DNA from 3 places in the Mesorhizobium sp. M1396 genome. Region 2 is predicted to be linked to each of the others. Evidence: riboswitches for the same ligand, from Rfam matches in the RefSeq annotation. Region 2 holds a riboswitch; each other region holds the start of a gene.
What was found. A riboswitch is a leader RNA that binds a small molecule or an ion and turns the genes downstream of it on or off. The one in region 2 is predicted to bind cobalamin.

Region 1: another riboswitch for cobalamin. It lies ahead of NKH02_RS20410 (DUF1636 family protein); the one in region 2 lies ahead of metE (5-methyltetrahydropteroyltriglutamate--homocysteine S-methyltransferase).
Region 3: another riboswitch for cobalamin. It lies ahead of NKH02_RS13390 (aromatic ring-hydroxylating oxygenase subunit alpha); the one in region 2 lies ahead of metE (5-methyltetrahydropteroyltriglutamate--homocysteine S-methyltransferase).

The regions. Positions count from the first base shown of each region.
Region 1 covers NZ_JAMYLA010000031.1:29,252-33,587, forward strand. The annotation lists gene NKH02_RS20405 (winged helix-turn-helix domain-containing protein) at 36-1,235, shown strand; cobalamin riboswitch at 1,267-1,470, shown strand; gene NKH02_RS20410 (DUF1636 family protein) at 1,509-1,943, shown strand; gene cobW (cobalamin biosynthesis protein CobW) at 1,940-2,977, shown strand; gene NKH02_RS20420 (cobaltochelatase subunit CobN) at 2,996-4,336, shown strand, end outside.
Region 2 covers NZ_JAMYLA010000050.1:21,418-25,753, reverse strand. The annotation lists gene metE (5-methyltetrahydropteroyltriglutamate--homocysteine S-methyltransferase) at 272-2,623, opposite strand; cobalamin riboswitch at 2,719-2,920, opposite strand; gene NKH02_RS26675 (alpha,alpha-trehalose-phosphate synthase (UDP-forming)) at 3,489-4,336, opposite strand, start outside.
Region 3 covers NZ_JAMYLA010000017.1:13,471-17,806, reverse strand. The annotation lists gene NKH02_RS13410 (ABC transporter ATP-binding protein) at 1-488, shown strand, start outside; gene NKH02_RS13405 (DUF680 domain-containing protein) at 575-811, opposite strand; gene NKH02_RS13400 (DUF680 domain-containing protein) at 891-1,097, opposite strand; gene NKH02_RS13395 (DUF680 domain-containing protein) at 1,167-1,370, opposite strand; cobalamin riboswitch at 1,880-2,081, shown strand; gene NKH02_RS13390 (aromatic ring-hydroxylating oxygenase subunit alpha) at 2,197-3,444, shown strand; gene NKH02_RS13385 (FAD-binding oxidoreductase) at 3,516-4,336, shown strand, end outside.

The DNA.
Region 1 (4,336 bases), on a different contig from region 2:
TCACCCCCTCAAATCGCCCTCAGAGTGACGCCTGCATGAAGGAAAAGATTTCGCTCCCCATGGCCCGGCGCATCGCGCTTGCCGCCCAAGGGTTTCTCGATCCCCGCCCAATCGGCACGCCGAACCGCCGGCACTTCGCCCGGGTACTGGCCCGCACCGGCCTGCTGCAGATCGATTCCGTCAGCGCGGTGGTGCGCGCCCATTATATGCCGCTCTATTCGCGCCTTGGCCCCTACCCGCTCGCTCTGCTCGACAACGCGGCCGTGACGCGCAAGCGCACGGTGTTCGAATACTGGGCGCACGAGGCTTCCTTCCTGCCGGTCGAGACATACCCGCTGATGCGCTGGCGCATGGAACGGGCCGAGCGCGGCGATGAGATGTATCTGGGCCTCGCCAAATGGGGCCGCGAACACGCCGCCTATATCGAAGAGATCTACCGCCATGTCGCCGATCGCGGCCCGATCGCCGCTTCCGCGCTCGAAGGCCAGAAGGGCTCGGGCGGCTGGTGGGGCTGGAGCCACTCCAAGCATGCCTTCGAATGGCTGTTCTGGGCCGGGCGCATCACCACTGCGCACCGTCGCGGTTTCGAACGCTTCTATGATCTGCCCGAGCGTGTGCTGCCGCAGGCGATCCTCGATCTGCCGGTGCCGGCCGCCGAGGACGCGCACCGCGAATTGCTGCGCATTTCGGCCCGCGCCCACGGCATCGCGACATCAGGCGATTTGCGCGACTACTTTCGGCTGTCGCCGGCGGACATGAAGGGCCGGCTGGAGGAACTGGTCGAAACAGGCGAGCTTTTGCCGGTGCGTGTCGAAGGCTGGGACAAGCCGGCTTATCTTCACCGGGACGCCCGCCTGCCACGCAAGGTCGAGGCCCGAGCCTTGCTGGCGCCGTTCGATCCGGTCGTCTTCGAGCGGTCGCGCACCGAGCGTCTCTTCGACTTCCACTACCGCATCGAGATCTACACGCCGGCCGACAAGCGGCAATACGGCTATTACGTCCTGCCGTTCCTGCTCGGCGACAGGATCGTGGCGCGCGTCGATCTCAAGGCCGACCGGCCGGCCAGCGTGCTGCGCGTCCACGCCGCTTACGCCGAAGCTGGCGCCCCGCCGCGGACCGCCGCCGAACTGTTCGAGGAATTGAAGCAGATGCAGGGCTGGCTCGGCCTCGAACACATCGAAGTGACGTCCGCCGGTGACTTGGGTCCGGCGTTGGCCGACCTAACCGTGTCGTAAGCTCGCGTTGACACCGCTACCCGCAAAAGCCTAAATCCCGGTCGAGACGGTCTCTTCTCTTCAACGAGAGGAGCCAAGAGGGAATGCGGTGAGGGATATCTGTCCCAAATCCGCGGCTGTCCCCGCAACTGTAAGCGAAGAGCCAAGGCCTAAAGCCACTGGGATGGTCCCGGGAAGGCGGCTACCAAGGCGATGACCCGCGAGCCAGGAGACCTGCCGTCCGCGACTATAGAATCCGATCGCCCGGCGGGTTTCCGGGCAAGGAGCCGATCTTTGGACCACGACAGCAGTTTTTCGGCTGGCACAGCGGATGTTTCGTCCGGGCATGATGATGCGTTGGCCGGCGTCACCGTGATCGTCTGCGCCTCCTGTCGCGACGAGACCGGCTCCGACGCCCATCCTCGCGCCGGCGAACTGCTGGCGGACGACACGCGCCGCGCCGCATCTGGCGACAACATTCGCGTCCGCGGCGTTGAATGCCTCGGCAATTGCAAGCGACGTCTCAGCGCCGCCATCCTGCGCGACGGCTGCTGGAGCTATGTCTTCGGTGACCTGACCGCGACCAGCGGCGCCGACCTCGTTACCGGCGCCAAGCTCTTCGCCACCTCGACCGACGGCCTGATCCCGTGGCGCGGCCGACCCGACAGCCTGAAGCGCGGCCTCGTTGCCCGCATCCCTCCACTCGACATGCTGAAGGACTTGAAATGACAGTTTCCGTCTCCCGTGTTCCGTGCACCGTCGTCACCGGCTTTCTCGGCGCCGGCAAGACGACGCTGGTCCGCCATCTCCTGGAAAACGCCGGCGGCAAGCGTATTGCTATCATCGTCAATGAATTCGGCGACATCGGCATCGATGGCGAGATCCTGAAAGGCTGCGGCATCGATACCTGCCCGGAGGAAAACATCGTCGAACTGGCCAATGGCTGCATCTGCTGCACCGTCGCCGACGACTTCGTCCCGGCGCTCGACCAGATCCTGGCGTTGACGCCGAGGGTCGACCATATCCTGATCGAGACCTCGGGCCTGGCGCTGCCCAAGCCGCTGGTCCAGGCTTTCCAGTGGCCAAGCGTGAAGAGCCGCGTCACCGTCGATGGTGTGATCGCCGTGGTCGACGGCCCGGCGCTGGCCGACGGCCGCGTCGCCAACGACATGGATGCCTTGCAGGCGCAGCGCACCCAGGATGAGACGCTCGATCACGACGATCCGGTCGAGGAGGTGTTCGAGGACCAGATCGCCTGCGCCGACCTGATCATCCTGTCGAAGAGCGACCTGATGGACGCAGCCGGCACCGCCCGCGCCAATGCCATCATCAACGAACACTCCGCTCGCGCGGTGAAGATCGTGCCGACGTCGCACGGCAAGGTCGATCCCTCGGTGCTGCTCGGCCTGGGTCTGGCCGTCGAGGATGACATCGAAAACCGCAAGTCCCATCATGACGGCGCATTCGACCATGAGCATGACGACTTCGATACGTTCATCGTCGACATTGCCTCGATCGCCAATCCCGATGAACTGGCAAAGCGCGTCGCCACCGCCGCCGAGGAAGAAAACGTGCTGCGCGTAAAGGGCTTCGTCGAGGTCGGCGGCAAGCCGATGCGGCTGCTGCTGCAGGCCGTCGGGCCGCGCGTCAACCACTACTATGACCGCGCCTGGACCGCCACGGACGACCGCCGCTCGCGCCTCGTCGTCATCGGCCTCAAGGGGCTGAACCGCCCGGCTATCGAGCGTATACTCGCCGGCTGATTTCGGACACGGGTCGCGATGCACATCCTAACCACGACATCCGCCTCGCTCGACGACCTCGCCGAGCCGGTCGATCTGCGGCAGATGCCGGCGGATATTGTGGCCCTGTCCTTCACCGACAGCGATCTCGCCGGACTGGCAGCGGCCTGGAAGGCCGATGCCGGCCGCCTGCCCTCGATGCGGCTGGCCGCCCTGCGTGATCTGCGCCATCCCATGTCCGTCGACCTCTGGGTCGACAGCGTCGCCCGCCACGCCAAAATCATCCTCGTCCGCATCCTCGGCGGCTACGACTGGTGGCGCTACGGCTGCGACCAGCTTGCCTCGACCGCCCGCGAGCGCGGCATAAAACTGGCGCTGCTGCCCGGCGAATGCCGCGACGAGGATCTGCGCCTGATCGAAGCCTCGACGCTGCCGCGCGAAGAACTCGACGGCCTGCTCGACTATTTCCGCGAGGGCGGCCCGACGAATATGAGCGCGCTGATGCGGAGGCTGGCAAGGTTGGCGGGGTCTGATGCGGACGTAGCAGAGCCGGTCGCAGTGCCGAAAGCCGGTTACTACGACCCCGAACGCGGCGTCGTCCCCCTCCCCCTCGAGGGGAGGGTCCGGCCGCAGGCCGGGGGTGGGGTCCTCTCCGCAGCGCGCCGGCTCAAAGAGACGTCGAGTCCGGTCGTACCGACCCCACCCGGCCCTTCGGGCCACCCTCCCCTCGAGGGGGAGGGAAAGGTCGTGCCGATCCTGTTCTACCGCTCGATGCTGCTCGCCGCTGATGTCGCGCCCATCGATGCGCTGTTTGACGCTCTGCGGCAGCGTGGCATCAACCCGATCCCCATCTTCGTCTCCAGCCTCAAAGACCCAACGTCACTCGCCTTTGTCGAGACCGCGCTTGCCGCGCTGAAACCCTCTGCAATCATCACCGCGACCGCTTTCGCCTCCGGTGCCGAACCTGACGTCGAAACCCTGTTCGACAGAGCAGGCGTGCCTGTCTTCCAGGTTATCGTCGCCACCACCCGCCGCGACATCTGGCAGAACAACCAGCGCGGCCTGGCGCCCGCCGACCTTGCCATGCATGTCGTGCTGCCCGAACTCGACGGCCGCATCCTCGCCGGCGCCATTTCCTTCAAGGGCGAGAGCGAGGTCGACCCGGCACTCGGCCACCGCGCCTTCGCCAACCGGCCGGAAGCGGATCGCGTGGCGCAGGTGGCTGATCGTGTAGCGGCCTTTATCCGCCTACGGGAGACGCCCCGCGCGACGCGCAAGCTGGCCATTCTGATTCCGGACTATCCCAGTGCCCCGGGCCGCACCGGCTATGCCGTTGGCCTCGACGTGCCATCCAGCGTGCTGGCCATGCTGCATGATCTG
Region 2 (4,336 bases):
TATATTGTCGCCGCCTGAGCGAACATGCCAAGCAGTCTACGTTGAGAAACGACGTGTGTACGATTTGTTCGAGGCGCGGGGCCTGTATGTTCCCAAGGACCAATACTATAGCGTGGTGTCACATTTATATTTCTGCGGGATGAGGACACGTGCCGAAGGAAAATTGCACATTTTCGCCGTGTGGCTTATTTTCAAGAGTGTGATCGGTTTGGCATATTCCCGGCCGACATCCGCCAGCCGGCAACTCCCCACACGGTGAGGAAGAGAAGCCTTACGCCTGCACTTTCTGCCGGAGCGCGCGTGCTGCAGCGACCATGTTCATGAGGGCAGGGCGGACCTCCTCCCATTTGCGTGTTTTGAGGCCACAGTCCGGGTTTATCCACAGTTGGCCGTCGGACAGTCGCTCGCGGGCAAGCATGACTAAGTCCGAAATCTCGCCGACTTCCGGGACGCGTGGTGAGTGAATATCATAGACGCCGGGACCGATTTCGTTCGGATATTTGGAGCTCGTGAAGGCGTCCAACAGTTCCATCTTCGAGCGCGACGTCTCAATCGAAATGACATCCGCATCCATTCCAGCAATCGCGTGAATGATCTCGTTGAACTCCGAATAGCACATGTGGGTATGAATTTGAGTCGCGTCCTTTACACCCGTTGAAGCGATCCGGAAACATTCGACAGCCCAGTCGAGATAGACTTTCCAGTCAGATTGGCGCAGTGGCAATCCTTCGCGAAACGCGGCCTCATCGATCTGGACCATCCTTGCGCCGGATCTTTCGAGATCCGTCACTTCGTCGCGGATGGCGAGCGCGATCTGGCGGCAGGCTTCGGAGCGGGGTACGTCGTCGCGAACAAAAGACCAGTTGAGAATGGTGACTGGGCCTGTGAGCATTCCCTTCACGGGCTTTTCCGTAAGCGACTGGGCGAATTGCCACCAGCGCACTGTCATCGGATTGCGCCTCGATACGTCGCCGAAAATGATGGGGGGACGCACGTAGCGCGACCCATAGCTTTGTACCCAGGCATGCTGGGTGAGCGCGAAGCCGGACAACTGCTCGCCGAAATGCTGTACCATGTCGTTTCGCTCGAACTCACCGTGCACCAGCACGTCCAGCCCGATCTCTTCCTGCCAGCGAATTGCAGCCTCGATCTCCTTCTTCAGGAACGTCTCATAGTCGACATAGCTCAGCTGGCCCTTCGCATGAGCGGCCCGCGCCTTGCGTACCTGCGGCGTCTGCGGGAAGGACCCGATGGTCGTCGTCGGGAACGGCGGCAGCCCGAGTGAGCCGGCTTGGACTCTGGAGCGCTCGCCAAAAGCGCTCTCTCGTCGCTTCGCGCTGTCCTCAATGCTAGCGATCCGCCCCTGAACAAGCGGGTCATGGATCCTCGTGGATGTCACGCGCGTGGCGGCAGCCTCGGCAGACGCTTTCAACGCGGCTGCCACCGCATCCCTGCCTTGGGACAGGGCCCGGGCCAGCAAGACCAGCTCGTCGGTCTTCTGGGCCGCGAAGGCGAGCCACGACCTGATGTCGGCGTCGAGTTCCGTCTCCATGCGCAGATCAATCGGCACATGCAGCATCGAGCAAGAAGGCGCGATCTCGACGCGGTCCAAGGGCCAGCCGGCGACGATCGGTTTGATGCGGTCGAGAATGGCGGGCAGGTTCCCACGCCAGACGTTGCGGCCATCGATCAAGCCAAGCGAGAGCACCAGATCCTTCGGAGCGAGCCGACCCACCGTTTCCAGCTGCTCGGGAGCGCGCACGAGATCAATATGCAGCCCGGCCAGGGGCAGAGAAACCGCGGTTTCGAGATTGTCTCCCAGCGACCCGAAATACGTAGCCAGCATGATCTTCAGCTCGGGCGCGGCTTTCGACAGCTGGCCATAGGCGAATTCGAACGCAGCTCGTTCGTTCGGGTTCAGATCGAGGACAAGCGCTGGCTCATCGATCTGCACCCAGTCGGCTCCCGACAGCTTCAGCTTCTGCAGGACTTGCTCGTAAACGGGCAGCAGCCGCGGTAGGAGCGCGATGGGACCGAACCCCTCGGCAGGCGATTTCGCCAGCTTGAGGAAGGTGATGGGTCCAAGGATGACTGGGCGTGTGTGAATGCCGAGAGCTTTAGCCTCGAGGAAGTAATCGACCGGCTTCGATGAAGAGAGTGCGAACGTCTGATCATCATCGAGTTCCGGCACAATGTAGTGGTAGTTGGTGTCAAACCACTTGGTCATTTCCATCGCGGTTACACCAGGTCCATGAGCCTCCTCCTGGTGACCAGCGTGTCCACAATCCTCCGTCTGACCCTGGTTGCCGCGCGCCATTGCGAAGTAGATGTCAAGTGGGACCTCGCCGCTATTCCAGCCGTAACGGGATGGAACGGCCCCGACCATGGCTGCGGTGTCGAGCACATGGTCGTAAAGCGAGAAGTCGTTCGACGGGATTTTCGACACGCCGCGATCGCGCTGCTCTTCCCAGCTAGCGGCACGGAGCGCCTTCGACGTCGTGAGAAGGTCGCCAGCGGACGATGTTCCGGACCAGTAGCTTTCAAGCGCGAATTTCAGTTCTCGCCGACGACCGAAGCGCGGCACGCCGAGCGTTGCTACAGGAATTTCCTGAGAGTCAGTCATGTCATACCCCGATGGTTGGGGCGCCGATGACAAGGAAGGCGCTAGCAGACCGGCACGAACGCCGGCTCGCAGCGGCCACCGAGACACCCCGCCCGTGGACGTAATTCGCCGTGGCAGGTCTCCTGGCTCGCGGGGTCATAGCCTCTACCCGTCTTCCTGAGGGTATTCGCCTCAGTGACATGAGTGGGGTTGGCTCGCCGCTAACAGTTGCGGGGGCAGCGCCGGCATTGCACCGGCTTCCCTCTTAGCTCCGCTGCGGCAGCGCCGCACGCGAGAACCACGACACGCAGACAATCACAGCAGTCCGCTCTTTTGTCAATGACGCATAACGAAATGTTTATGTCGTTATGTGATTTCGCTTTTATGCTTGTCTAACATTGTGAAATATTCAGTCGCCCATTGGCGGCGCTGCTCCGCTGCCACCATTGTCCAACTAATGGATCCCTGTCGGGCTGCGACATCCCTCGCAGGTCGCCGATGAAGGATTTCGGACAAGACTTCAAGCGCGTGACAACGTCATTAGAATGCAGAAGATCGCATTGGTGGCGATGTTTAACGATGCGGCCGCAAGCCGTGCGTGCGTGGTAGAAGCGGTTTTCTCGGAGTGAGCGCCAAACCGTGGTCCGAGGGGAATTGGCACGCCAGTCGTCATCACGGGTGACTAGGCAATCGTGATGACTCCGCTCGGCGGCAAGAGACCACACTGACGGAGCCTGGCTCAAGGGTCTGATGCAAAGCCCGACTGTGGTCCCGATAAGCCGCTTAAGCCGCATTCAGGCGGTCAGTATAAGTATCTCTCTCTCCAAGCGCTCGGCATTGAGGGATGCGCAAATGCAGGCAAAGCTCGCGTGCTTCATATTCTGCATCATACGATCGGCAGGACCCAGTTTTTATCCAGTGCACGCGTCAGCGCGGTGTGCAATTCTGGCTCGGTCCGATACGAAGGCATTTGGGCCTCGCTGATCCAGCCCAAGCCAACATAGTGGAAGTGATCCGCAGGGACCGTAACCCGGCTGCTGTCCAGTTGCCGAACGAAGTCCGCTGACCAATGGTGGATCGTATACGCTTCAAGTTTGTCCATCATCCTCCGCCAGCGTTGGATGCGTTCTTCGCGCGGCATGCTGGCCGCTCTTGAGATCGCGGTAGCTATCTCGTCGGAGAGCCTCGGATTTACCAGCAGGGCGTCCTCGCCGAAGTCTTCGGCCGCGCCGGCAAACTTCGATAACACCAGAACGCCAGGGTCGCTCGGATCTTGTGCAGCAATGTATTCTTTCGCCACAAGATTCATGCCATCGCGCAACGGCGTCACAACGCAAACACGCGCGGCTCTGTAAAGACCCGCTATCTCAGCTTGGGTGAACGACCTGTTCTCATAGATAATCGGCATCCACTCGTCCGTGCCATGCCGGTTGTTGACTTGATTGACGAGTCTTTCGACGTCGCGCCGATATTCGCTGTACGCTTGGATGTCGCCACGTGAGGGAGTTGCGATTTGCAAGAGCGAGACACGTTGCGGCTCGACTGCCAGCAGATCGAAAGCTTTAATCCGATTGTCGATGCCCTTGGTGTAGTCGAGCCGATCGACGCCGATAACTAGCTTTGCTCCGCCAAGTTTCAACTGCGAAATGTAGGCTTTCTGCGCCTCAAGCGAATCTGCGGCACACTGTTCGAATAGCTTCGGATCGATACCTATAGGAAAATTTTGGCATTGCG
Region 3 (4,336 bases), on a different contig from region 2:
AGGACGGCCATATCGAACAGGTCGGCACGCCGATGGACCTCTACAAGAAGCCCGGCAATCTGTTCGTTGCCCAGTTCATAGGCTCGCCGGCCATGAACATCCTGCCGGCGACCATCGACAAGACCGGAAATCCGACTGTCGTCAGCCATGTCGGCGGGCGCAAGGCGACCGTGCCGATCACGACGCCTGCTTCGGCAAAGGGTGCCGCGGTGAGCTTTGGCGTGCGACCGGAGGACCTGATCATCGCCAGCGGTGCGGACTATCTGTTCGAAGGGACGGTCGACTATGTCGAGCAGCTCGGCGAAGTCCAGCTTGTCTACATCGACATCGGCCGCGCCGACCTGCCGCTGGTGACCAAGCTGCCTGGCAATGTCGAAGTCAAGCGTGGCTCGACATTGCGCCTGAGCGCCAATGGCGAAGACCTGCATATCTTCGACACGGATGGGCGGTCCTTCGCTCTTCACGAAGCGGAGGCGAAGGCGGCCTGAGAGGTCGCACGACGATACTGCCCTGTTACAAAAACAAGAGCGGCGGGCAAGGTCCGCCGCTCTCGTTTGGAGATCAGCTTCGGCTGTTAGCGGCCGAAGAGGTTCCGGTCACTGCCCTGAGGGGCGGACTTCGGTGCATCGCCAGACGAATTGAGCAGCTTGTAGACGGGCGATTCGCTCTTGCGGATCGAGCCCGTATGCGAGGTGTCGACGTTGACGGTCGACTGCTTGTTGATGTCGGTGCCGCCAGCGTTGTCGTTGCGGGCATAGGCGCTGCCGGCGGCAATCAGAAGAGCGGCGGCAGTAAGAACAATCTTTTTCATTTTGATACTCCGTATTCTCGAATTCGATACGGCGGGTTAACCCGCCGCATCGCTGTCGGATGTTGGTTTTGGTCGGATGTTAGTTGTTGCCGAACAGGTTGCGGTCGCTGCCATGGTTGACAGGCGCCTGCGTGGCCGGCTCCGACTTCTTGACGGAAGCCGTGTACGAGCTGTCGACCGCGGCGGCAGGCTGGTCGGCGCCCTTGGAGCCAAAGTTGTCGCTGCCGGCGAAGGCACTGCCGGTGATGGCCAGAACGGCGGCGGCGGCAAGAAGGATCTTGTTCATTTTAGTCTCCTGAATTTCTGGATTTCGCCAGGACAGCGGGCAGACCCGCCGTCAACTGGGAATTGGTTGTTAGCGGCCGAAGAGGTTACGGTCGCTGCCCTGAGCGGGCGTCTGGGCAACCGGTTCCGAGGTCTTGGTGGAAGCCGTGTACGACTTGTCGACCGCGGCAGCAGGCTGATTGGCGCCGTTCGAACCGTAGTGGTCGCTACCATTAGCGAAGGCGCTGCCGGAAATGGCCAGAACGGCGGCGGCAGTGAGAATGATCTTTTTCATTTTTTTGTACTCCAGTGTCTTCTTTTCCGTCCGTCCAGCGGCGTGTCTTGGAAAGGAAATCGCGTCGTTCGGACAGCCCCGATGTGGGAGGGCATCCTCACCTTTTCCAATCACGAAGTTGTTCCGTGTGGACCATGAATCCGCCACTTGAAATTGTGCCACGGGATTCCACACGCTACTTTTTATTCATGTTTTTCAATACCTTACGTAAAATCGCCCGCTGGATCACCAACTGTTTCCAAGGGCCGGCGTTCACACCGTCCTGCACGCACCGTCAACAGAAACGAACCGTTCGGTTCGATTTTAGAACCAGCTAATGGTCACTTTTCGAAACCGTTAACCTTTTTTGGTCGCCGGCAAGGGGCTGGCTTCGATGAGATTGCAGTTGGGAATGGCCGCCGCGGAGATAGGATTTCGGCTCCGCAATCGCCAACGGAACGTTTCGCATGCGTGTCGCGCCGCATGGATACGATGTCGTTTTCATGCCGATGACGCGCCCGCGATCGTGGTTAGATCGTACCATCTCAGGTGCCGCTTCGTGACGACGAGGCGGAGAATTGGGAAGCCGGTCAGAATCCGGCGCTGCCCCCGCAACGGTGGTGGAGTTCAAGTCGCAACGGGAGACCACTGGGCAGTTGCCTGGGAAGGTGTCGCGATGGTCCGTAAGGACAACTCCAGAGCCCGGAAACCAGCCCGAGATTTCTAGACTCGACTGATCGCGGTGGGCGGTCAAGAGGTGGATAGTGCATGTCCGGCGCATCGCCGGCCTGCGTCCGATCCTTCCTCCGTCACCACCAGTTCAGTCCTTAAGAAACGAGGACAGGACATGGATATTCGCAACGACATGCTGAGGCTCTTGAACAGCCGCCGGCAAGGCTTTTCGCTAGAGCAGCCCTTCTACACCGATCCAGACTTTTTCAAGCTCGACATGGAGCTGATCTGGTATCGTGATTGGCTGTTCATCGGCCACGATTGCGAGCTGCCGAAGCCAGGCAGCTACATCACAGTTCAGATCGGCGACTATCCGGTCGTTCTTGTCCGCGACCAACAAGGCAAGATCAACGCCTTCCACAATTCCTGCCGCCATCGCGGCAGCCGGGTCTGCAACACAGACAAGGGCACGGCGGCAAAGCTGGTCTGCCCCTATCACCAATGGACCTATGAGCTCGACGGCCGGCTGCTGTTTGCCCGCCAGATGGCCGACGGTTTCGACAAGAGTGAGTTCAGCCTGAAGCCGGTCGCCTGCGAGAGCGTCGGCGGCTACATCTTCATCTGCCTGGCCAGGGAGCCCGCCGATTTCGCGCCGATGCGGGCGATGATCGAACCTTATCTTTTGCCGCACCGGTTGCGCGAAGCAAAGATCGCCTTCGAGAGCACGATCATCGAGAAGGGCAACTGGAAGCTGGTCTGGGAAAACAATCGCGAGTGCTATCACTGCGTCGCCAATCATCCCGAGCTGTGCAAGACCTTCCCGGAAGCGCCTACCGTGACCGGCGTCAACGGCGCCGACAGCGACCCTGAAATGGTCGCGCATTGGGCCAAATGCGAGGCATCAGGCCTGCCGAGCAAGTTCCGCATCGATCCGGCCGGGCAGTACCGCGCCACCCGCGCGCCGCTGTTGCGCGATGCCGTCAGCTACACCATGACCGGCAAGCTGGCGGTGAAGAAGAACCTCTCCGACACTGTCTCCGCCGACAGGATCGGAACCTTGATGCACTATCACTATCCGACGACCTGGAACCACATCCTCATCGATCACGCGGTGACGTTCCGGGTGCTGCCGATCAGCGCCACGGAAACGGCGGTGACGACGAAGTGGCTGGTGCACAAGGACGCGGTCGAGGGGGTCGATTACACCATCGAAGACCTCACCCATGTCTGGACCGAAACCAACGACCAGGATCGCCGCATCGTCGAGGAAAACGCCTTTGGCATCCTGTCGCCCGCCTACGAGCCCGGCCCCTATTCGGAGTTGCATGAGGGCGGCGTGATCCAGTTCGTCGAATGGTACGCGTCGTTCATCGGCCCGCGCCTCGCCGAAGGCGGCCGGCCGGCCCTGCGCAGCGTGGCCTAGTGCATGTCGCCCAAAATGCGCAGCGGCTTTGGGATCATGCATAAAACAAAAGGGACAAGAGGATGAATGCGATGACGGATCTTGGCCTCTATCGCCATCTCGACCAGATGACGCCCTGGAACGACAGGCTGCAGGTGCTGGAAGTGATCGGCGTCAGCGACGAAGCACCCGACGTAAAGACCTTCACCTTCCGCTCCGACAACCAGACCTGGTTCCGCTACAAGCCGGGCCAGTTCGTGACGCTGGAACTGCCGACAGCCGACGGGCCGCTGATGCGCACCTACACGCTGTCGTCCTCGCCATCGCGGCCGTTCTCGATCGCGGTGACAGCGAAGGCGCAGGCGGGCAGCACAGGCACGCGCTGGATGTTCGACCATCTGGCGCCGGGCTCGCACGTCAAGGCCTATGGGCCGACAGGTGACTTTTCGCTGCACAGCCACCCGGCGGCCAAGTATCTGTTCATCTCCGCCGGTTCCGGTGTGACGCCGATGATGTCGATGCTGCGCTGGCTGAACGACTGCGCGCCATGGACCGATGTCGGCTTCGTCAACTGCGCGCGCCGTCCGGAAGAGATCATCTTCCGCAAGGAACTCGAACTGCTCGGCAGCCGCATGCCCGGCCTGTCGCTCGGCTTCATGATCGAGGAGCGGTCGAGCCGCGAGGGCTGGTTCGGCCATATGGGCCGCATCGATGCGATCCGGCTGCCATTGCTGGCGCCCGATTTCCGCGAGCGCGAAATCTTCTGCTGCGGCCCCGATCCCTTCATGCGCGCCGTGCGCGGCATGCTGGAGGCCACCGGCTTCGACATGACGAAATATCATCAGGAGAGCTTTGCGGCGCCTGTCGTGGAAGAAATCCTGGCGCCGTTCACGTCGCCCGAGGAAGACGGCGC